Regions from separate parts of the Brachybacterium sp. genome, predicted to be linked through region 2. Evidence: predicted binding sites of a transcription regulator. Region 2 holds the regulator's gene; the other holds the start of a gene.
The links. The regulator HspR, encoded in region 2, represses chaperone genes until heat shock. The targets are predictions, from matches to a motif close to AAGTTGAGTCNNNNNGACTCAACTT.

Region 1: a site for HspR is predicted at 2,574-2,598, ahead of clpB (ATP-dependent chaperone ClpB). Genes of this name have one in related genera too.

What each region holds. Positions count from the first base shown of each region.
Region 1 covers NZ_JBQDLF010000014.1:22,842-41,603, reverse strand. The annotation lists gene clpB (ATP-dependent chaperone ClpB) at 1-2,514, opposite strand, end outside; gene ACTH43_RS07885 (PrsW family intramembrane metalloprotease) at 2,821-4,218, shown strand; gene ACTH43_RS07880 (RNA-binding S4 domain-containing protein) at 4,370-4,813, opposite strand; gene ACTH43_RS07875 (amidase) at 4,810-6,270, opposite strand; gene ACTH43_RS07870 (low molecular weight protein-tyrosine-phosphatase) at 6,267-6,785, opposite strand; gene ACTH43_RS07865 (GNAT family N-acetyltransferase) at 6,782-7,150, opposite strand; gene ACTH43_RS07860 (DUF952 domain-containing protein) at 7,175-7,540, shown strand; gene ACTH43_RS07855 (L-threonylcarbamoyladenylate synthase) at 7,699-8,334, shown strand; gene ACTH43_RS07850 (MFS transporter) at 8,478-9,752, opposite strand; gene deoD (purine-nucleoside phosphorylase) at 9,886-10,614, shown strand; gene ACTH43_RS07840 (hypothetical protein) at 10,714-10,968, opposite strand; gene ACTH43_RS07835 (gamma-glutamyl-gamma-aminobutyrate hydrolase family protein) at 11,035-11,778, opposite strand; gene ACTH43_RS07830 (glycosyltransferase family 4 protein) at 11,933-13,078, opposite strand; gene ACTH43_RS07825 (cobalamin-independent methionine synthase II family protein) at 13,336-14,547, opposite strand; gene gcvP (aminomethyl-transferring glycine dehydrogenase) at 14,697-17,639, opposite strand; gene gcvH (glycine cleavage system protein GcvH) at 17,752-18,123, opposite strand; gene gcvT (glycine cleavage system aminomethyltransferase GcvT) at 18,268-18,762, opposite strand, start outside.
Region 2 covers NZ_JBQDLF010000087.1:424-5,708, reverse strand. The annotation lists gene ACTH43_RS18255 (TVP38/TMEM64 family protein) at 1-592, shown strand, start outside; gene ACTH43_RS18250 (glycosyltransferase) at 624-1,883, shown strand; gene ACTH43_RS18245 (heat shock protein transcriptional repressor HspR) at 1,867-2,307, opposite strand; gene ACTH43_RS18240 (DnaJ C-terminal domain-containing protein) at 2,424-3,446, opposite strand; gene ACTH43_RS18235 (nucleotide exchange factor GrpE) at 3,573-4,250, opposite strand; partial or broken gene dnaK (molecular chaperone DnaK) at 4,250-5,285, opposite strand, start outside.

The DNA.
Region 1 (18,762 bases), on a different contig from region 2:
CAGCCGGGCCAGCCCGTCGCCGATCTCCTTCTGCACCAGGCGCTTGAGGGGTCGCGCCCCGTACATCGGGTCGAAGCCCTCCGCAGCGAGCCAGCGGGTTGCGGCCTCGTCCACTTCGAGGGAGATGCGACGGTCCCGCAGCCGTGCGGCGACCTCCTGGATCTGCAGGGTGACGATGCTGGTGAGCTGCTCGCGATCCAGGGCGTCGAACATGACGATGTCGTCCAGGCGGTTGAGGAACTCCGGCTTGAAGGAGGCCCGCACCACCTGCATCACCCGTTCGTGCTTCTCCTTCTCGTCGAGCAGCTGGTCCTGGAGCGCATGGGCGCCCAGGTTCGAGGTGAGGATCATGATCGTGGAGCGGAAGTCCACGGTCCGTCCCTGGCCGTCGGTGAGCCGGCCGTCGTCGAGAACCTGCAGCAGCACGTCGAACACATCGGGGTGGGCCTTCTCGATCTCATCGAGCAGCACCACCGAGTACGGCCTGCGGCGAACGGCCTCGGTGAGCTGGCCGCCCTCGTCGTAGCCGACATAGCCCGGAGGGGCACCCATCAGCCGCGCCACGGTGTGCTTCTCGGAGTACTCCGACATGTCGATGCGGATCATCGCCCGCTCATCATCGAAGAGGAACTCCGCGAGCGCCTTGGCGAGCTCGGTCTTGCCCACCCCCGTGGGCCCCAGGAAGAGGAAGGAGCCGGTGGGACGGTCAGGGTCGGAGATGCCGGCGCGCGCTCGGCGCACCGCATCCGAGACCTCGCCGACGGCACGGGCCTGTCCGATCAGCCGCTGACCGATGATCTCCTCCATCTGCAGGAGCTTCTCGGTCTCGCCCTGCAACAGGCGACCGGCAGGGATTCCGGTCCAGGCGGAGACGACATCGGCGATGTCATCGGGGCTCACGTGGTCGGCGACCATCGGCCGTTCCTGCTCGCCGGCGATGCCTGCCTCCTGCTCCTCTGCCTCACGCAGCTGATCCTTGAGCGCCGGGATGTCGCCGTAGAGGATCTTCGAGGCAGCGGTGAGGTCGCCTTCGCGCTGAGCCCGATCGGCCTGCATGCGCAGCTGCTCGAGCTGTGCCTTGAGGTCGCCGACCAGGTTCAGACCGGCCTTCTCCCGCTCCCAGCGTGCCGAGAGCTCCTCCATCTGCTCGGTGCGGTCGGCGAGCTGGGAGCGCACGGATTCGAGCCTGGCGATGCTTCCGGGATCCTCGCTGCCGGAGAGCGCGAGCTCCTCCATCTTCAGCCGGTCCACCTGACGGCGCAGGATGTCCAGCTCCTCCGGGGAGGAGTCCAGCTCCATCCGCTGGCGGGAGGCGGCCTCGTCGACCAGGTCGATGGCCTTGTCCGGCAGCTGCCGGCCCGAGATGTAGCGCGAGGAGAGGGTCGCTGCGGCCACCAGGGCAGAGTCGGTGATGGTGACCTTGTGGTGCGCCTCGTACTTGTCCTTGAGCCCGCGCAGGATCGTCACGGTGTCCTCGACGCTCGGCTCCCCCACGAACACCTGCTGGAAGCGCCGCTCGAGCGCGGGGTCCTTCTCGATGTTCTCGCGGTACTCGTCCAGGGTGGTCGCCCCGACCATCCGCAGCTCGCCGCGGGCCAGCATCGGCTTGAGCATGTTGCCGGCATCCATCGAGCCGTCGCCGGAGCCGCCCGCGCCGACCACCGTATGGAGCTCGTCGATGAAGGTGACGATCTGACCGTTGCTGGTGCGGATCTCGTCCAGGACCGCCTTCATGCGCTCCTCGAACTCACCGCGGTACTTCGACCCCGCGACCATCGAGGAGAGGTCCAGCGAGACCAGCCGCTTCCCGCGCAGGGAGTCAGGGACATCGCCCGCGACGATGCGCTGGGCCAGACCCTCGACCACGGCGGTTTTGCCGACGCCGGGCTCGCCGATCAGCACCGGGTTGTTCTTGGTGCGGCGCGAGAGCACCTGCACGACGCGGCGGATCTCGGTGTCTCGGCCGATCACCGGATCCAGCCGACCCTCGCGGGCGAGCTCGGTGAGGTCCACCCCGAACTTCTCGAGGCTCTTGAAGGTGCCCTCGGGGTTCTGCGAATCCATCTGGTTCATTCGATCATCTCCTGGGGTCAGCTGGGTGACGGCATCGCGAAGTGCTTGAGGGGTCGCTCCGGCGGCGGCGAGCAGCCGCGCGGCGGCGTCCTTGCCGAGAGCGATGCCGATCATCAGATGCTCGGTGGACAGGTAGGTGCGGCGGGCGGTGTCCGCCTCGCGCCGGGCCGCCTCGAGCGCATCGAATCCGGTGCCGACGAAGGTGGGCGAAGAGCCTCCGCTGGTTCGCGGCAGCGAGTCGATCGCCTGCGCGGCGCGCCGGACCACCTCGAGCGGATCGGCGCCGGCTGCGTCCAGGGCGGCACGGCCGATGCCGTTGTCCTGGTCGGCCAGGGCCCACAACAGGTGCATCGAGCTGATCTGCGGGTTGCCGAGCTCGACAGCCTTCTCCGCAGCCGCGGTGACAGCTTCCTGCGAGCGGGTGGTGAACTGGAATTCCACGATGCTCCTCTCCTGGGCGCTTCGGTCGTATGAGGCGTTCGATCAGATCAACGTCAACCAAGTTGAGTCTATTCCGCTCAACTCTAAGAACTTTCGTCACTCAAGGAACTTCGGACGGAGGACCCTCCGGGCATCCGCCAGTCGTCATCCACAACGGCCTTCCACAGCCCGGGCCTCTCCGCGAGAATGGGATCACACACCTGTAGCATCGCACTGGCACCGTGACTCGTCCGTCCAGGGGAACCGACGTCGACCACGAGCCGCACAGCGATACCTGACACCCCTGCCGCGAAAACAGAGGCCCTCATGTCCCAGCCCCCCTACCAGCAGCCTGGCGGCCAGTACATGCCCAACGGGCGCCCGCGCCCCGGTGCCACGAACTCCGCGCCCGGATCTCCGTCGTTCCAGTCGCAGCCGCGCTATATCGACTACGGCAACCCGCGCGCCTATGACACTTCGGTGCGGCCGGCGTCGGGCCTCACCGCTGCCCGTTTCGCTCCTGCGCAGATCCAACGACCCGACCAGGCCCAGCCGCAGTCGGCCTGGTCCACCCAGACCCGTCGGGTGCAGGAGGTCGCGCAGAACGCCACCCGGCTGCCGGCTGTGAGCATCATGGTGTGGCTCGCGCTGGTGGTGCTCGGCTTCTTCGTGCTGGTGGTCCTGGGCTGGTTCTTCCTCGAGTTCGTGATGACTGCGAGCTCGAGCCCGATCTGGTGGCCGGTCACGGCCTTCCTCGCAGGGATCTCCCTGCTCGTCATCGCGGGGATCATGTTCCTGGCGGACCGCTGGGATCCCCAGCCGCTGCCCCTGCTGATCATCGCGGTGTTCTGGGGAGCAGCGATCGCCGCCGGTCTCAGCTACATCCTGAACACGCTGAACTCGCTGCTGGTCTTCCTGGTCACCGGCAGCGAAGCAGCGGTGGCCTTTGCTGGCCCGGTGATCAGCGCGCCGCTGGTCGAGGAGACCACCAAGGGCCTCGGACTGCTGCTGCTGATGGTGCTCGCACGCCGCTACTTCAACGGGCCGCTGGACGGCCTGATCTACGGCGCCCTGATCGGCGGCGGCTTCGCCTTCACCGAGAACATCATCTACTACACCCGCGGGCTGGAGAGCATGGGCGCCGGGGGCGTGCTGTTCATGTTCATCCTGCGCGGGGTGATGAACATCTTCGGCCACGCGATCTACACCTCGCTCACGGGCATCATCGTCGGCTTCGTGGCGCGCAAGTGGGGCACCATCATGGGCTTCCTGGTGTTCATCCCCGCGCTGATCCCCGGGATGCTGATCCATGCGGCATGGAACTTCTTCGCCGGTCTCGGCGGCGGGATCCCGATCCTGCTGCTGATGTACGGCGCCAAGGCGCTGCTCTCACTGATATGGCTGATCACGATCGTGGCGTTGATCTGGGATGAATCCAGGCTGACCCGAGTCCGTCTGGGTGACTACGCCAACCAGGGCTGGCTCACCCACGAGGAAGTCGACATGCTCGCGACCTGGAAGGGACGGCGCGAGGGCAAGCGCTGGGCGGAGCAGATCGGTGCCAAACCGGTGATGAAGCGGTTCATCCGGGAGAGCGCCGACCTCGCTTCGATCCGTCAGCGGCTGCTCGCCGACGGCGCGAATCCCAAGGTCGTCGAGATCGAGCGGAACCTGCTCAGCCGGCTGACCTCCAACCGCCACGAGCTGCTCTCCTCCGCACGCTGATCTGAACCGGGCGCTCGCGCACCGGACGGGAGCCACCAGGGCCCCGCGTCATCGACGCGGGGCCCTCGTCATGCGGAAGCCCTGTGCTCAAGCCGCGTGCTCACTGGGGCTCAGGACCGGGCCTCACGACCGGATCTCAGGTCCGGAGCTTTCAGTGCCGGGGGTCGTGCTCGTCGTCGCCGCCTGTGGAGTCACGTCCTCGCAACCGGTCGAACTGTCGACGCTCCCGTTTGGTGGGCCTGCCGGTACCGCGCTCCCTCCGGGGCGGGGCGGCAGCGAGCTGCGGCGGCGGCTCCGGGCTGTGGTCCTCATAGACGGTGCGAGCGATCGGGGCACCCACCCGCTTGGTGAGGATCCGGGTGATGACTACGACCCGCTCACGCCCCGGGGAGCGCACCCTCAGCTCATCCCCGACCACGATCTTCTGGGCCGCCTTGGCCGGTTCACCGTTGCGCCGCACATGACCGCCGCGGCACGCCGCGGTCGCCGCCGAACGGGTGGGCATCAGGCGGGCGCTCCACAGCCAGACGTCGAGTCGGACGGTCTGCGGCCCGGCTCCTTCCAGCGACCCAGCCCCTTCCGTGGGAGTGCTCATGCGTGCTGCGGCACGCGCACCAGCGGCCACGGGTCGTGAGCCTCGAGCTGCGCGGCGACCGCGAGCAGGAGCGGCTCGTCGCCCGGCCGAGTGGCTGCCAGCTGCACGCCGAAGGGCAGCTCTCCGCCGTCGATCATCTCCCGATGGATCGGGACCGAGACGGCGGCGGTGCCGAGCATGTTCCAGGTGCTGGTCCACGGGGTGAACGCGCACTGGGCGAAGAAGTCCGCCTCGCCGTCGGAGAGCTGGAGCTCTGCAGGGAAGGCGGGGGGTGCGGCCAGAGTGGGGGTGATGACCAGATCGAACGGAGCGAACTCCTCCAGAGTGCGCCGGGAGAGCGACTGGACCCCGGAGAACGCCAGCGCCAGATCCACGCCGCTGTAGCTGCGGCCGCGTTCGCGCAGCCAGCGGGTCAGCTCGAGCAGCTTCCCCTCCTGCGCAGAGGTCAAGGGAATCGACGCCGCCCCGACGGACCACAGCGGCATGAAGGACTTCCAGTCCTCAGGGGTGAATGGGGCTCGGATCTCGACGGTCTCATGGCCGAGCCCGTGCAGGACCTCGAGGGCACGCTCGAGTCCCCGCAGAGCGGCCGGATGCACCTCGGTCTCCGCGGCCAGCGGCTCCCGCAGCACGGCGATCCGCAGCGGGGCCAGAGCCTGGGAGTCCTCCTCGAGGCGGGCGAGGTAGGAGCGTTCTGAGGCGCGCGAGGGGGTGAAGTCTCCCGTGCGCGGCCCGGCGATGAGGTCCAGCCCGGCGGCCGCATCCCGCACGCTGCGCGCGAGCACACCGTCGGTGCCCAGGCCCATCCCTTCGCTGCCGTACGGCCCGGGTGAGACCACGCCGCGGGAGGGCTTCACGCCCACGATGCCGCAGCACGCCGCAGGGATCCGGACGGATCCCCCGCCGTCGGAGCCATGCGCGAGGGGCACCACGCCGGAGGCGACCGCAGCGGCCGCTCCCCCGCTCGAACCGCCGGCGGTGCGGCGCAGATCCCAGGGGGTCCGGGCGGGCGCGCCGGTCGCCGGCTCGGTGTAGCAGGGCATGCCGAACTCCGGCGTCGTGGTCTTGCCGATGGTGAGGGTGCCGGCATCGAGGATCTTCTGTGCCACGCCGTCGGTCACGGTCGCGATGTTGCCCGCGAGGGCGGCGCTGCCGGCCTCGAAGGGGGCGCCGGCGACCTGGGTCAGGTCCTTGATCGGCAGCGGCACCCCGAGCAGCGGCAGCTGAGCGGCGAGGTCCGCTTCTCGACCGCTGCGACGCGCGTCGGCGAGCCGCTCGGAGACGGTCCGAGCCTGTTCCCGGGTGAGGTCCTCGAGCAGGTGGGCGAACGCGCCGGTCTCGGCACCGACGCCGCGGGCCGCCTCGAGAGTCCGTTCGGCGAGCTCGAGGACGTCGAGCTCTCCGCTGCGCAGGGCGGCGGCCGTCTCGAGCGCGCCGCGCGGCTCCGCGGCATTCATCGCTGCTCCCGAGAGTCGACCGAGCGCGCGCCGGCATCGAGCTGGGCGCTGACATGGTCGATGATGCCGCCCAGCGCCTCGTCGATCTGCTCCCAGGTGATCTCGAAGTCGCTCTCGTCGCCGTACCAGGGGTCACGGATGCCCGTGTCCTCGACCGGAGCCGGCGCGAAGTCCCGCACCATCCGGACCGTCCTGTCGGCCTGCTCGCGACCGAGCACGCGCTGGAGCGGCCCGACATGGTCATGGTCGAGAGCGAGCACGAGGTCGGCGCGGTGCAGCTCCTGCTCATCAAGCTGGCGTGCGCGATGGCTGACCGCATCGATGCCATGACGGCGCAGCAGGTCGCCGGCCCGCGGATCGATCGGATTTCCCACCTCCCACCCGGTGGTGCCCACGGAGGCGACCTCGGCGCGGTCGCCGAGGCCGGCCTGGTCCAGGGCCTCGCGCAGGGCGTACTCGGCCATCGGCGAGCGACAGATGTTGCCCGTGCAAACGGTCAGGATCCGGTATGTCATCGGCCCTCCTGGTCGCGAACGGGGGCCGGGTTCTCCAGCAGGTCGGCATAGTCGGGGTGGCGGTCGATCCATCCCTTGACGAACCAGCACGTGGGGCGGATATTCAGCCCTTGGCCGCGGATATCGTCCAGGGCGTAGCGCACGATCGCGGAGCCGATGCCCTGACCCGAGCGCTCGGGAGCGACGACGGTCGAACGGAGATCCCGCACCTGTACCCCGAGGCCGTCTCCGGCACCCGGTGGCAGATCCTCGTCGCCATAGGCGAGGACAGCGACCAGCTCATCGCCGTCGAGTGCCTCATAACGGTCACGGTCATCATCGTGGACCAGGCGCACCGCGCCAGGTCCGGCGGAGGTCTCATCCATGCCGGTCACGGTACACTGCCGGTCATGCCTCCGCCCCTGATCTGGCACATCACCGAACTGCCCACCTGGGAGGCAGCCGTTCGGTCAGGCTCCTACACCCGCGCGACCCGCGGCCGCGACCTGGCCGAGGAAGGGTTCCTGCACGCGTCCTGGCCGGAGCAGGTCTCGAAGGTCGCCAAGCGGGTCTATCCGGATCGTCCCTCGGATCTCGTGATCCTGGAGATCGACGTGGCTCGAGTGGAGGCCGCCGGCATCGCGGTGGACATCGAAGCGGATGTGGACGGCAAAGGTCGCGGTTACCCCCATATCAAGGGACCGTTGCCCGTGAACGCCGTGGTGCGGCTGCGGCGCACCAAATGGATCGGCCGTGAGTTCGTCGTCGTCGCCTGAATCACGGCGCCGACCGGCCCCAGCCGGTGCCCGGCCCTGTTCGACGGGCTGCGAAGCGGATCGACAGGACTGCGAGCCTGGTCGACAACGCTGCGAGGCAGATCGACAAGGTTGCGAGCGTGATCGACGTGCGGTCAGGCCCCGGCGTACCATCGGGCATGGCCAGGTCACGTCGCTCCGCGAAGTATCTCGACATCCATCCCGAGGATCCTCAGCCCCGGCTCATAGAGCAGGCGGTCTCGGTGCTGCAGGAAGGCGGCTTGATCGCCTATCCCACCGATTCCTGCTACGCCCTGGGCTGCACCCTCGGCAATGTCGAGGCGCTCGATCGGATCCGACGGATCCGACAGGTGGGGAAGGATCATCACTTCACGCTGGTCTGCGCAGACTTCGCGCAGCTGGGTCAGTTCGTGCTGGTCTCGAACCCGGTCTTCCGGCTGGTCAAGAACGCGACCCCGGGGGCCTACACCTTCATCCTCCCCGCCACGAAAGAAGTGCCGCGCAGGCTCGCCCATCCGAAGAAGCACACGGTCGGGGTGCGGATCCCGGACCATCGCGTGGCCCATGCGCTGGTGGAGGCGCTCGGCGAGCCGATCGCCTCCTCGACGCTGCTGCTGCCTGGGCAGGAGGATCCGCCCTCTGAGGCCTGGGTGGTCCAGGATCTTCTCGGCGAGCAGGTGGACGCGATCATCGACTCCGGGGAGGTCGGGATCGAGCCGACCACGGTCGTGGATCTCTCGGGCGGAGACCTGGTGATCGCCCGCGAAGGTGCCGGGGACAGCAGCCGCTTCTGACCGAGGGCGGGCGCGGCGGGGCTGCGGGTGCGGCCCGGCGCGCGTGCCCCGATGTGGGCGTCCCGGGTGCGCGTGCGTCCCGAGGGCCCGGCTCGGCGCTCTAGTCTGCCCTGCCCCGCCCTGCCCTGCCCTGCCGATCAGCGTCAGTGACCCGCCTTCACGCTCCGAGTGCTGAGCACCCTGGAGAACAGCAGGATCCCGACGGCGTAGAGCGGGACCATCCACAGGGCATAGCGCAGGGTCATCGCGTCGGCGAGCACCCCGATCAATGGCGGGGTGAGGAAGAATCCCAGGCGGGCGAACCAGCCGACCACGGTGATCCCGACTCCATGGGGCACCCCGGGAAGGTCATCCGCAGCGCGATAGGCAGCGGGGAAGAGGGTCGCCACGCCCCACCCTGCTGCGGCGAAGCCGATCACCGCGGTCACCGGCGAGGGCAGCAGCAGGGCGAAGCTCATCCCCACCATGGCGATCACACCACCGAGCCGCGCGGTCGTCCGGTCCCCCAGGCGGTCCACCACGGCATCGCCGGTGAAGCGGCCGATCGTCTGCGCCCCCTGCAGGGCCACGAACGCCATACCTGCCAGGAAGGGCGTGGCCGCGAACGTGTCCTGCATGAACAGAGCACCCCAGGTGCTGCCGGCGTCTTCGGTGGAGCCCGCGAACACCAGGACCATGCCCAGTGCAGTCACCAGGCCGAGCGCTCGCAAGCTCATCCCGGCCAGGCGGAAGCCGGTCGGTGCCGCATCGGGAACCTCTGTGGCGGAGGACGCCGACGGGGAGGCGACCGGCGTGCGCTCGGTGCTGTCCGGGCCCGGCAGCATGAAGCGCAGCGAGGCGGCAGCGAGGAGGCCGAACACGATCATGCCGATGATTCCCTGGATCCACAGCGGCAGGCCGAGCTGTGCGCAGGCGGCGCCGAGCAGGCCGCCGACCACCGCTCCGAGCGACCACCAGCCGTGGTAGCTGTTCATGATCGAGCGGCGATAGCGCCGCTCGACCCGCATGCCATGGGCGTTCATCGCGATGTCCGTGATCGCATCGGCTGCTGTCGCCAGCAGCAGCGAGCAGGTCAGCCAGAGCCAGGACCCGGAGACGTAGACCGCCAGATGCGAGACAGATGCGAGCACCTGCAGCACCACGCTCACCCGGGCGGAGCCGAAGCGGGACATCAGGCGGGCGGCGAACAGGCCAGCCAGCAATCCACCGAGAGGGCCGATGCCGATGGCGAGGCCGAAGGCGGTGTTGCTCAGCCCGATCGATTCCACCAGTTCCGGGTACCGGGGCAGGATCGCGCAGAAGGAAGCGCCGTTGAGGAAGAAGATCAGGGAGACGGCCCAGCGGGCTCGTCGCACCGACGCCGGCACGGCGGGGCGCGCAGAGGCGGCGAGCAGAGGATCGTGAGCGTTCACGGTCATCTATTCTGCGCCATACCGCGCCGGAACACACCACGGGTGGCGATCAGGTCACCGCTTCCGGCATACCGTGCCCTTCTCTGCGTTCCGCTCTGCGTTCCGTCACCGGGCCGTACCCGCGCCGTACGCTGGCAACATGTCGACACACATCGGTGCCTCCCCCGGCCAGATCGCCCCGTACGTCCTGATGCCCGGGGATCCTTATCGCGCCCGCTGGATCGCCGAGACCTTCCTCGAGGATCCCGTCCAGTACAACGACGTGCGGGGGATGCTGGGCTTCACCGGCACCTACCGCGGGATCCGGGTCTCCGCGCAGGGTTCCGGCATGGGCCAGCCGTCGATGGCGATCTATGCCCAGGAGCTCTTCGACGACTACGACGTGCAGACCATCATCCGAGTCGGCACCTGCGGCGCGCTCTCGGGGGCGGTGAACGTGAGGGACGTGATCCTGGGCGTGGCCGCCTCGACGGATTCCGCGATGAACGTGCCGCGCTTCCGCTATGTCTCCTTCGCTCCGGCCGCGGATTTCACGCTGGCCCGGATTGCGGCCGAGATCGCCGAGGACCGCATGCTGCCGCTGGTCGCCGGCGGACTCTACTCCGCCGACCAGTTCTACTCACCTGATCCGGAGACCACCCGCATCCTGGCGGGATACGGGGTGCTCGGGGTGGAGATGGAGGCTGCTGCTCTGTACACCCTCGCCGCGCAGTTCTCTCGCCGCGCGCTCGCTCTCTGCACCGTCTCGGATCACCTCCTCACCGGGGAGGAGACGAGCGCGCAGGAACGTCAGGAGACCTTCGAGGACATGATCGTGGTGGCGTTGGAATCGATCGTGCGACTGGAGACGACGCACCCCATAGCCTGAGCGGCGCGCCTCGAACAGCATCCCTGCCGGCGATTCCCGCCAGAAATGACTCGTGCCCGGCCGCCGTGAGGCGCCGGGCACGAGGAATTTCAGGGGAGCTCAGGAGAGGAAGCGCGGCACCAGATCGAAGGTGCCGTACAGCGCGACCATGCACAGCGCGAGGCCGCCGACGAAGAGGCCGACCGAGGGCTCGGTCATCGGCATCATCGACATCATGTAGAGCCCGGCGGCGAACAGCCCGAAGAGCACGATGAAGAGCACCACCGATAGGACGATGTTGTTGCCCTTCGAGGTCACGTTCTCGTCCTGATGCGTCTGCGCATCGGTCGCGTCCGCGACATGCTGGTTGCTCATGCTGCCTCTTCCTCTGTGTCACCGATCTCTGCGTCCGACACGGGGCTCGGACGACCGTTGCCCATCTTAGACCAGGGAGGGTGTGACCGTGGCCGTGTCGCGGTGGCGGATCGCCGTGAGCAGGCTCTCGAAGATGCTGCGCCCCGCCTCGCCGTCGATCTCGGGGTGCCACTGCACGCCGAGCACGCTCGATCCGTGCTCCGCCTCGACCGCGAGGGCCAGGCCGCTGTCGTGGCGGGCCACGATCCGCAGATCGCCGCGGACGGTGCGGATCCCCTGGTGGTGGAAGGCAGTGACCTCGGCGCGGGTGCCGAGCGCGAGGGCGAGGTCGCTGGCCGCATCGAGCTGCGCCTCGACGCGGTTGGGCTCGAGACCTGTCGTGGGATGGGCGGGCAGGTCCGTCGGCAGGTGACGGTGGAGCTCCCCGCCCTCGGCGATGACGATGACCTGCAGGCCACGGCAGATCCCGAGCACCGGCACGTCATTGCGTCGGGCGGCACGGTACAGCGCCGTCTCGAAGGCGTCCCGCTCCGGGTCTGGGGTCATGTCGGTGGCGAGCGACTCCTCGCCCCAGGCGGTGGGATCGAGATCGGTGCCGCCGGTGAGAACGAGGCCGTCCAGCTCGGCGATCTCTTCGTCGCTCCATTCGTCCTGCGGGGCGATGATCACGGGTCGCGCACCGGCTTCCCGCAGGGCACGCACGTACTGCTCGTTGACCGCCACGGCATCATGGCCCGCCCAGGCGCCGGACATCATCGTGCGGGTCCCCGCGGTCACGCCGATGAGCGGGCGACGAGTGCGCTGCGCCATGATGTTGTCCCTTCCGCAGAGGAGCGATGTTCCGGGCCGTCGGTCGACGACTGGACCCAGTTCATCGCGCCGGCGGCATCGCGGGCGAACTATGTGGCGGAATGTGACAGCAGGTTTGTGACGGGGGACGGGACGGAGCCGAGGGAAGCCGGGATCAGAGCAGGGCGTCGACCTGTCGGTGCTGCTCGATCGCCTGCAGGTAGTAGCCGCGCAGCTGCTCGGCGAGCACCGGCCAGGTCCGCTTGCGCACGGACTCCTCGGCCGCTCGGCCGAAGGCCTGGCGTTTCGCATCGTCGAAGAGCAGATCGCTCGCGTGCTCTCTCAGCTCGTCGAGCATGCCCGGGGAATAGAGCCAGCCGGTGCGGCTGGGGGCGACGAGGTCCACCGGCCCTCCGCGCCGCGGGGCGATCACCGGCAGGCCGGAGGCCATGGCCTCCTGGAGGGTCTGGCCGAAGGTCTCGAGCTCACCGGGGTGGATGAACAGGTCGGCGCTGGCGAGGTGGGCGGCGAGGTCGGTGCCGGTGCGGAATCCGGCGAAGCGCGCCCGGGGCATGAGCCGGCGCAGCGACTCCCCCTCGGGCCCCTCCCCCACGATCAGCAGTCGCACGCCGGGCATGTCATGGATGACCTTGAGATCCTGGACCTGCTTCTCGGCCGCGAGCCGGCCCACGTAGATCACGAGCTTCTCGTCCGGCCGTGCATATCTCGCCCGCAGCGACGGGCTGCTCAGCTCCGGCGAGAACAGGGTGGTGTCCACGCCGCGCCGCCAGAGGTCCACCCGTTCGATGCCGTGCTGGAGGAGCTGGTCCCGGGTCGCGGTCGAGGGGGCGAGGTTCACGGTCGCGCGGTTGTGGACGTCGCGCAGCAGCTGCCAGGTGGCGTTCTCCAGGAACGGCATCCCGTACCGGGCGGTGTATCCGGGGATGTCGGTCTGATAGACGGCGACGGTGGGCACGCCTGCCTTCTGGGCGGCGACCACGGCCCGGCCGCCGAGGATCATCGGTGAAGCGAGGTGGATGACATCGGGCTGGAACTCGTCGATCCGCCGCCGCAGCGCAGCGGCACTGGTGGCGGCGATCCGCACCTCCGAATAGCCGGGCATCGGGGCCGAGGCGACGCGGCGCACCCTCACCCGTCGACCGCAGGCGGTGCGCAGGTGCTTGTCCGCTCCCGGCCACTGAGGGGCGATGATCCCGAGATCGTCACCCGTGGCGGCGAAGTGGTCCACGACGCGGAGCACGGAGCCCGTGACCCCGTTCATGTGCGGAAGGAATGATTCGGAGACGAAGAGAATCCTCACGCCATCGATGATGCTCCTGGTGCTGGTCCTCCGCGCGATGGACGCGTGACATCTGGATGAACACTTGGTCCGCATGAACACTTGGTCCACGTCTGCGGCCGAAAGCCCGGTGGAACAGTGGCCGCCGCCCGGTGGAGCAGCGGCCGCGGCCTGATCATGCGGGCGGCCGCCGCCCGATCGTGCAGAGGGCAGCCGCCCGACGGGGGCAGGGGGCGGCCGCCAGATGGGGCCGGGTGCGACCGCTGGCGCGATCCGGGTCAGAGACGCTGCGAGGCGAGCTTCGCGCCCTCCACCAGCGACTCGAGCTTCGCCCAGGCGATCTGCGGATGGATGCGCCCGCCGAGACCGCAGTCGGTCGAGCCGATCACGCGCTCGGGGCCGACGATCTTCGCGAAGCGCTCGAGACGCTGCGCGACCAGTTCGGGGTGCTCGACCACGTTGGTGGCGTGCGAGACGATGCCGGGCACGAGCACCTTGTCGGCGGGCAGCTCGAGGTCCTGCCACACGGTCCACTCGTGCTCATGGCGCACGTTCGCCGCCTCGAAACTGTAGTACTTCGCGTCGATCTCCAGCAGCAGCGGGGCGATGTGGCGGAACTCGATGTCGGTGGTGTGCGGGCCGTGCCAGGAGCCCCAGCAGAGATGGAAACGGGTCTGCTCGGTGGGCACGTTCACCAGGGCGCGGTTCACCGCGTCGACTCGCTTGCGGGTGAAGGTGAGGTAGTCCTCGACGCTCGGCTCGGGGTTGATCTGGTCCCAGTTCTCGGCGATCGACGGGTCGTCGACCTGCACGGTGAGTCCGGCGGCGGCGATCGCCTCGTATTCGGGGCGCATCACGTCGACCCAGGCGTCGAGGAAGGCGTCCTCGTCGCCGTAGTGATCATCGACGATGCGGCTGCCGGAGCCCGGCGAGAGGGAGTTGAGGAAGCCGTGCTCGTACCCAGCGGCCTTGAGCGCCGCCCGGATGTTCCTGGCGTCCTGGTCGACGAGCTCGCGGCCGACGTCGGAGAACGAGACCGGGCCGGTGGCCGCGGGGAACGTGGTCTGCGCGCCGACGGTGATGCCGGAGCTCGGATCCTGGTATGCCTCGGCGAAGGTGGTCCAGTCGCGACGATCGGGGAAGGTGGTCAGGCGCACGTCGCCCGGGCTCGAGCGGACCGGTTCGGCGGAGAAGTGGTCGCTGCCGGTCAGCTCCAGACCGCTGACGCGGTCGAAGATGTACGACCACCAGGAGCCGTAGTTCACGGCCGAGCCCATCAGGTGCCCGTACTCGCCGTCGTTGGGGATCGCGATGCCGATCTCGCGCTGCTTCGCCACCACGTCCACCACAGCCTGGCGCAGCACCTCGCGGAACTCGGCGGTGGGTTCGGGGGTCAGTCCGTCGGCGCCGACGGGGCGTTGCGCATTGGCCGCGATCAGCTCGGGGCTGCGAGGGAGGGAGCCGGCATGGGTGGTGAGGATCTCGGTCATGCACAGAGCCTAGGAGCAATGACGCCCCGGTCGGAAACCGGGGCGTCACAGCTGTTCATATCGGCGGGGCCCACCGGGCGGTCCGGCCCGGGCTCAGTCACGCAGCCAGGCCAGGCCCGGCTCAGTCACGCGGCCAAGTCGGGCCCGGCTCAGTCACGCGGCCAGGTCGGGACCAGGTTGCGGTCGCCGTAGGCCTGCTCGACGCGGCGCACCGGCGGCCAGTACTTCGACTGGATCCGCATCTGGGCGCTGTCGTGGACGGAGTCGTCCTCGAGCGCGGTCCAGCTGCCGGGGTAGACGGCGACCTCGCGGGAGTACGGGTGGGTCCACTCCCCCGTGACGACCGACGCCGCGGTGTGCGGGGCGTTGACCAACGGGTTGTCCTCGGCGGGCCAGGTACCGGCCAGGACCTCCTCGGCCTCCTTCGCGATCATCAGCATCGCGTCGACGAAGCGGTCGATCTCGGCGAGGTCCTCGGACTCCGTCGGCTCCACCATCAGCGTGCCCGCCACGGGGAAGGACATGGTCGGAGCATGGAAGCCGTAGTCGATGAGCCGCTTGGCGACGTCGTCCACGGAGATCCCGGTGCGAGCGGTGAACGGGCGCAGGTCCACGATGCACTCGTGGGCCACCAGACCGTTCTCCCCGGTGTAGAGGATCTCGTAGGACTCGGAGAGGCGGCGCGCCATGTAGTTCGCCGCAAGCACCGCCGAGGCCGTCGCGTGGCGCAGCCCGTCCGGGCCCATCAGCCGGATATAGGTCCAGGTGATCGGCAGGATCGAGGGGGACCCGTAGGGCGCCTGGGAGACCGGGGCACCGCCATGGGGCTGCTCGCCCTGACCGACCACCGGGTGCTCGATCTGCTGCATGGCGGGATGGCCGGGCAGGAAGGGCGCCAGGTGCGCCTTCGCCGCGACCGGCCCGACCCCGGGGCCGCCGCCGCCGTGAGGGATGCAGAAGGTCTTGTGCAGGTTCAGGTGGGAGACGTCCCCGCCGAACTCGCCGGGGCGCGCCACCTGCAGCAGGGCGTTGAGGTTCGCGCCGTCGACGTAGACCTGACCGCCGGCGTCGTGGACCAGCTCGCAGACGGTGCGCACCTCCTCCTCGTAGACACCGTGGGTGGAGGGGTAGGTGATCATGATCGCGGCGAGCTCGTCGCCGTGATCCTTGATCTTCTGCTTGAGGTCATCGAGATCGATGTTGCCGCGGGCATCGGAGGCGACGACCACCACGCGCAGGCCGGCGATGACGGCGGAGGCGGCGTTGGTGCCGTGCGCGGAGCTCGGCACCAGGCACACCTCACGGCTGCTCTCGCCGCGCGAGGCGTGGTAGGCACGGATCGCGAGCAGGCCCGCGAACTCGCCCTGCGAGCCGGCGTTGGGCTGCAGGGAGACGGTGTCGTAGCCGGTGAGGTCCGCGAGCCAGGTCTCGAGCTGGGTGATCAGCTCGAGGTAGCCGGTCACGTCCTCGCGGGGAGCGAAGGGGTGCAGGGCGTTGAAGCCCGCCCAGGTGATGCCGGCCATCTCGGTGGCGGCGTTGAGCTTCATGGTGCACGAGCCCAGCGGAATCATCCCCCGGTCCAGGGCGAAGTCACGGTCCGCGAGGCGGCGCAGGTAGCGCATCATCGCGGTCTCGGAGCGGAAGGAGGAGAACACCGGGTGCTGGAGGAAGGGGTCCTCGCGCACCAGGCCGTCCCAGCCGTTGCCGGAGTCGACCTCGGCGAGCTCCTGACCGGGGGTCGGCGCATGGGGGGCGAAGGCGGCGGCGATCGCCTCGAGGTCCGCGACGGTGGTGGTCTCGTCGAGCGAGAGGTGCACGAGGTCATCGCCCACGGTGTGCACGAGGAAGCCGGCGTCCTTCAGGGACTCCGCCACAGCGCCCGCGATACCGGTGGCCCGCACCTCGAGGGTGTCGAAGAAGCTGTCTCCGACGAGCTCGAAGCCGCTGCGGCGCAGCAGGTCCGCGAGGACTGCGGTGCGGTCGGCGACGGTGCGGCCGATGCGGGTCAGTCCCTCGGGGCCGTGATAGACGGCATACATTGCGGCCATCACGGCCAGCAGCACCTGCGCGGTGGTGATCGCGCTGGTGGCCTTCTCGCGGCGGATGTGCTGCTCGCGGGTCTGCAGGGAGAGCCGGTAGGCGGGGTTGCCGTCGGCGTCCTTCGAGACGCCCACGAGGCGTCCCGGCAGCTGGCGCTCGAGGCCCTTGCGCACGGCGACGAAACCGGCGTGCGGGCCGCCGAAGCCGAGCGGGATGCCGAAGCGCTGGGAGGTGCCGACGGTGACGTCCGCCCCGAGCGAGCCCGGGGAGGCGAGCATGGTCAGGGCCAGCAGATCGGCGGAGACGATCGCGATCGCCTTGGTGGACTTCACCTCGGCGATGACGTCGCGGGGGTCCCATACCCGGCCGGAGGCGCCCGGGTACTGGAGGAAGGCGCCGAAGTACTCGCCCTCGGGGGCTCCTTCGCGGGCGAAGTCGACCTCGCGCAGCTCGATGCCGAGCCCGTCGGCACGGCCCTGGAGCACCGCCTTGGTGGCGGGGAGGGTGTCGGCGTCGACCAGGAAGACGTTGCCGTTGCGCTTGACGTGGCGGCGGGCGAGCAGCATCGCCTCGGCGGCGGAGGTCGCCTCATCGAGGGTGGAGGCGTTGGAGAGGTCCATCCCGGTCAGATCGCAGATCATGGTCTGGAAGGTCAGCAGCGCCTCGAGGCGGCCCTGTGAGATCTCGGGCTGGTACGGGGTGTAGGCGGTGTACCAGGCAGGGTTCTCCAGCACGTTGCGCTGGATCACGGCGGGGGTGTGGGTGTCGTAGTAGCCCAGCCCGATCAGCGAGCGGTGGACCGTGTTGCGGTCGGCGAGAGCCTGCAGCTCGACCAGTGCGGCGGGCTCGGTGACGCCGGCGGGGACCACGGAGCTGACGCTCCGGGGGCCCTCGGACTGGTCCAGCAGGATCGTGCTCGGCACCGCAGCGGTCAGCATCTCGTCGAGGGACTCATAGCCCAGGACCTCGAGCATGTGACGCTGCGCGTCGGGATCGGTGCCGACGTGGCGGCGGACGAAGGAGTCGTGAGCATGCGCAGGCGATGCGGTCATGAAGGAGTGCCCCTGGATGTTGCGTGCGGTTCTGGATGGATGGAGCCGTCCGCGCAGCGGTGCGCGGCACCGGCAGGAGGCGGCTGCCCAGCGGCCGCCGCCTCCGCGACGCTCAGGCCTCGGTGAATGCCTTGTAGTCCTCGGCGCTCAGCAGATCGTCGGGCAGCGCCTCGTAGCTGGCCTTGATCAGCCAGCCCTCGTCGAAGGGCGAGGAGTTGACCAGCTCGGGCGTGTCCACGACGGCGTCGTTGATCTCGGTGACCGTGCCGCTGATCGGGGAGAACAGGTCAGAGACGGATTTGGTCGATTCGATCTCGCCCATCTCGGTGCCGGCGGTGATCTCGCCGTCCACCTCGGGCAGGTCGACGTAGACCACGTCGCCGAGCTGCTCGGCGGCGTAGTCGGTCACGCCGATGACGGCCACGCCATCGGACTCGACGCGGACCCACTCGTGGTCCTTGCTGTAGAGGAGTTCTGCGGACATGGGATCAGTCCTTCCGGAGAGGGGTTGGGGGGAAACTCGGGTGGGTTCAAGAGCAGCAGGGCCGGCGGGAGGTCGGCCCGGCATGAGATCGGTCCCGGCGGAAGGTCGGTCCCGGCGGAAGACCAGTCGCTGTTCAGTCGCAGCTCAGTCGCGACGGTAGAAGGGCATCTCGACGACACGGACCGGAAGGTCCTTGCCGCGGACATCGACGATCAGCTCGGTGCCAGCCTCGGCGACGCTGGTGCGCACGAAGCCCATCGCGATGGGGTGGCCGAGGGTCGGGGACAGCGCACCGGAGGTGATCGCCCCGACGTCTCGTCCCTCCGCGTCGCGCACCTGCGCGCCGGCGCGTGCGGCACGGCGGCCCTCCGCGACCAGGCCCACCAGGACCGGACGGTCGGTCAGATCCGCCGCCTCGATCCCCGCGCGGCCGACGAAGTCCTCCTTCGACTTCAGGGCGACGACGCGCGCCATGCCCGACTGCGCGGGGTACAGGTCCCGGCCGAGCTCGTTGCCGTACAGCGGCATCCCGGCCTCGAGGCGCAGGGTGTCGCGGCAGGCGAGGCCACAGGGGGTGAGGCGGTCCCCGCCGACGGCGGTGAGCAGCTTCCACAGCTCCGCGGCCTGGTCGTTCGGGAT
Region 2 (5,285 bases):
TCGCCCGCGCCGGGATCCGCTGCGGATCGCCGCCCAGCTCTCCCCGCTGCTGGGGCTGGGCCTCAGCGTCGGGCTGATCTGGTGGGGGCTGCAGACAGGAGTGCTGCAGTCGCTCGAGAATCTGCAGGCGTTCATCGACACGCTGGGGGCCTGGGGACCGATCGTCTTCATGGTGGTCTCCGTCGCCTCAGTCGTGTTCCCGATCGTGCCCGGCGGGCTGCTGGTGCTCGCCGGCCCGGTCCTGTTCGGTGCAGTCGAGGGCACGCTCTACAACTACGCCGCGGTCACTGCCGGCTCGATGCTGAACTTCCTCATCGCCCGGCACGTCGGACTGTCGCTGATCGAGCGGCTGTTCCGCCCGCGCACAGTCGAGAAGTTCCTCGGCTGGACCCGCAGCCCCCATTTCACGCGCGCCTTCGCCACCGCGATCGCGCTGCCCATCGCCCCCGACGATCTGCTCTGCTACATCGCCGGGACCACCAAGATGCGGTGGCGCACCTATGTCTGGATCATCCTGCTGTGCAAGCCGTGGGCTCTGATCGCCTATGGGCTCGGCGTCAGCGCATTGGTGATGCGCTTCCTGCCCTGGTGACACTTCCTGCCCTGGTGAACGGAGCCACGACATGTTCATGAGATCTCGCGCCCTGCGGCGCCCCGCCCCTCTCCGGGAGCGCGCCCTGCGCCGGCTGGATCGGCTCGCGCACGGCGTGCTCCCCGGTGGCGGGCCGCGCGGCGTCCGGCATCCGGACGAGCCGCTGCGGGTGCTGATGCCGCGCGGGCTGACGGGCCTGGCCCGGGAATCGGGCATCGGCGCGGCGATGCGTCATCAGGAGTCGGCGGTGCGCACGCTCGGCCATCAGGTGGTCACCTCTCCCCTGCGCCCCTTCGACGCGGTGCACCTGAACACCCCCTTCCCGGACACTCCGGTGCTGGCGCGGTGGGCACGGCTGTGGCGACGTCCGGTGCTGGTATGGGCCCACTCCACCGAGGATGACTTCCGGGATTCCTTCACCGGGTCGAATCAGCTCGCCCCGCTGTTCCGGCGCTGGATCGCGCACCTGTACCGGCGCGGCGACGTGGTGATCACCCCCAGCGGCTACTCGCGAGATCTCGTCTCCGCCCCGAAGTACGGGATCTCGGCACCGATCCGGGTGCTCTCCAACGGTGTGGACACCAGCTTCTTCCGGGCGGATCCGACGGCCCGGGCGCAGCTGCGGGACCGGCTCGGACTCGCCCCCGACGCCCCCGTGGTGATCAGCGTCGGCATGCATCTGGTGCGCAAGGGGATCCTGGACTGGGTGGAGGTCGCCCGGCAGCTGCCTGAGGTGAGCTTCGTCTGGTTCGGGCGCACGGACCCGCGCCTGCTCACCGCCGAGGTCCAGCGGGCACTGGCGAGTGCCCCGCCCAATGCGCTGTTCCCCGGCTATGTGAACGCGGACCGGCTGCGGGAGGCCTACGCCGGGGCGGATGTCTTCGCCTTCCTCACCAAGGAGGAGACCGAGGGGATCGTGCTCTGGGAGGCGCTGGCCACCGAGATCCCGACCCTGGTGCGCGGCATCCCGCTGTACCGCGACGCGATGCCCGACGGGGTGCTCACGCACCAGGTCTGCGGGGACGGGCCCGAGTTCGCGGGTCAGGTCGCCCGGAAGCTCTCCGCGCTGCTCGCCGGAGAGCTCGAGGACCTCACCGCTGCCGGTCGCCAGGCCGCCGAGGGGGTCGACCTCGCCCAGGTGGCGCTGCAGCTCGAGGAGATCTACCACCTCGCCGGGGTGCTGACTCCTCCCAGCACCGCCGCAGTCACCAGCTCCCCCGCCGTCGGGAGCACTCCCGCAGTCGGGAGCGCCTCCGCGATCAGAAGTGGCGAGATCAGGACCGGCGAGTAGGCCGCCACACCACCAGCGCGCTGCCGCTGCTGCGCCGCCGGGGACGTTCACCGCGGCGCAGAGCGCTGATCTCACCGTCCCGATCGGCGGAGAACACGCGCCGCTGAGCGGGGGTCAACGCGCCGAGCTTCTCGCGAACGCTCTCGAGCTTGCCCTCGAGCTCGCTGACCTCGTCCTGCAGCTCGAGAATCCGCTTGATGCCGGCGAGGTTGATGCCCTGGTCCTGGGAGAGTGCCTGGACCTCCTGGAGGCGGACCACATCGCGGGGGCTGTAACGGCGGCCGCGTCCCCGGGTACGCTGCGGGACGACCAGTCCGAGACGGTCGTACTGGCGCAGGGTCTGCGGGTGCATCTCGGACAGCTCCGCCGCGACCGAGATGACGAAGACCGGGGCGCGGTCATCGAGGCGGTGCGAGAAGGCCATCGGGATGCTCCTTCCGAAGCTCTGCAGCGTGCGGGTGCGTTCTCAGCTCATCGTGCTCAGCAGACGGGTGCTCAGAGGGTGGGTGCTCAGCAGGCGCGTGCTCAGCACGTGGATGCTCAGCGGGCCGCGGCCTCGGTGAGGCCGGCGCGGGGGTCCTCGTCGGCCAGTGCTGCCCGCAGGTCCTCGATGGCCTGCTTCGCCGCGCCGTCGACGTGGGTGGGGACCGCGACCTGCACGGTGACGTGGAGGTCGCCGGTCTTCTTCTTGGTGACCAGTCCCTTGCCCCGCACTCTCAGGGTACGACCGGAGGGCGTGCCGGGCGGGACCTTCACGGAGACGGTGTCGCCGTCGAGCAGCGGGACCGCCACGGTGGTGCCGAGCACCGCCTCGTCGAAGGAGATCGGCACCGTGATGCGCAGGTTCACGCCGTCGGCGCTCCAGACGGGGTGCTCTTCGACGTCGAGGGTCAGGAGCAGGTCGCCGGCGGGCGCGCCGCCGGGGCCGGGTCGGCCCTTGCCGCGCAGGCGGATCTTCTGCCCGTCGTGCACGCCGGCGGGAATGCGCGTGGTGATGGTCCTGCCGTCGACGGTCAGGCGCAGATCGGTGCCCAGCGCCGCATCGCGGAAGCTGACCCGGGTGCGGGCGGAGGTGTCGGAGCCCTTCGCCGGGGCGCGATTCGGCGAGAAGCCGGCGGGACCGGCGCCGCCGAAACCGCCGTTGCCGAAGCCGCCGCCCTGGCCGCCGAACATCTTCAGCAGATCATCGATGTCGGGGTTGCCGGCGCCGCCGCCGGGGGCGGGGCGAGCGCCGGGGTGGCCGCCGCCGCCGAACATCGAGGAGAAGATGTCCTCGAATCCGGCCCCGCCGGGACCGCCCTGGCCGGCGGAGAAGCGTGCGCCACCGGCGCCCATGGCTCGGATCGCGTCGTACTGCTGGCGCTGCTCCTCATCGTTGAGGACCGAGTAGGCCTCGCCGATGCTCTTGAACTTCTCTTCAGCTTTGGCGTCGTCGGGGTGGTGGTCGGGGTGGTACTTGCGGGCCTGGGTGCGGTAGGCCTTCTTGATGTCCTGGGCGCTCGCGTCCTTGGAGACGCCGAGGACCGCGTAGAAGTCCTTGTCGAGCCAGTCCTGTTGGGACATGTGCGTCTCCTTCCGAGAGCGGGGATGGTGAGGGGGTTGGTGCTGTGTGCGATACGGAGAGGGAGGTGCGGGGCCCGCCGGTCGTGATGACCGGCGGGCGCCGCACCGCCTCAGGGGTGGGGAGGGTCAGGCGGGGCCCCGGGTGCCGACCCGGGCCGGTCGCAGGATCCTCTCGTGCATCGAGTAGCCGGGCTGCATGACCATCGAGATGGTGTTGGTCTCGACGTCATCGGCGTCCTCGTGCATGAGGGCCTCGTGGAGGTTCGGATCGAACTGCTCCCCCACGGCGCCGAAGCGCTTCAGGCCATGCGAACCGAGGACCTCCTCGAGCTTCTGGGCGATCGAGTGGAACGGGGTGCCTTCGACGATGTCGCCGTGCTGGCGGCCCAGCTCCACGTCGTCCAGCACGCCGATCAGCGAGCCGAGGACGCGAGCCACTGCCGCGTCCTTGCTCACCTCCGCCGCGCCCTCGATGCGCCGGCGCGAGTTGACGTATTCCGCCTGCTCACGCTTGAGCTGCTCGGAGAGCTCGGTGACCCGGCCCTCGAGCTCGGCGACTCGGCCGGCGTCGGCCGGGAGTGAGGAGTCCTCTCCGCCCTGGGCGGCCTGCTCGAAGAGCGCCGCAGCCTCGGCGTCGAAGGGGTCGACCGGGTCGGTGCCGCCCTGCGCCTCCGCCGCGGGGGTGGACCCCGAGGGACGGACGGAGCCGTCCTCGGGGTTCACCTTGCGCTTGTCGGTGAAGGAGAACCTCGGCTCGCCCTCAGGCCGCTCGCGGTCCTCAGGAGTGCTCTGGCCCTCGGTCATCACTTCTTCTCCTCGTCCTCGTCCACGATCTCGGCGTCGACCACGTCGTCATCGTCAGCACCGGCAGCGTCCTCGGAAGCGCCCTCGGCACCTTCCGCACCCTCGGCCTGCGAGTAGATCGCGGTGCCGACGGCCTGCAGCGCCTCGTTGAGGGAGTCGCGCTTGGCCTCGAGGTCCTCGGTCGAGGAGTCCTCCTTGGCCAGCACGTCCTTGGACTCCTTGATGGCGTCCTCGGCCTTTGTCTTGTCGCCGTCCTGGATCTTGTCCGCGTTGTCCTTGAGCAGCTTCTCGCCCTGGTAGACGAGCTGCTCGAGGGTGTTGCGGGCGTCGGCGTTCTTGCGGCGCTCCTCGTCCTCGGCGGCGTGCTCCTCGGCGTCCTTCACCATGCGGTCGATGTCCTCATCGGACAGGGCGGAGCCGCCGGTGATCTGGATGGACTGCTCATTGCCGGTGCCGCGATCCTTGGCGGTCACATGCACGATGCCGTTGGAGTCGATGTCGAAGCTGACCTCGACCTGCGGGATGCCGCGCGGCGCGGGGGCGATGCCGGTCAGCTCGAAGGTGCCGAGCAGCTTGTTGTCCCGGGTGAACTGACGCTCGCCCTGGAACACCTGGATCGCCACGGAGGGCTGGTTGTCCTCGGCGGTGGAGAAGACCTCGGAGGTCTTGGTGGGGATGGCCGCGTTGCGCTCGATGAGCTTGGTCATCACGCCGCCCTTGGTCTCGATGCCGAGGGAGAGCGGGGTGACGTCCATGAGCAGGACGTCCTTGCGCTCACCCTTGATGACCGCGGCCTGGAGCGCGGCGCCGACGGCGACGACCTCGTCAGGGTTCACGGACTTGTTGGGCTCCTTGCCACCGGTGAGGGCCTTGACGACCTCGGTGACGGCCGGCATGCGGGTGGAGCCGCCGACGAGGACCACGTGGTCGATGTCGGAGACGGAGACGCCCGCATCCTTGATGACCTGGTGGAAGGGTGCCTTGGTGCGCTCGAGCAGGTCCGAGGTCATGTCCTCGAACTGGGCCCGGGTGAGC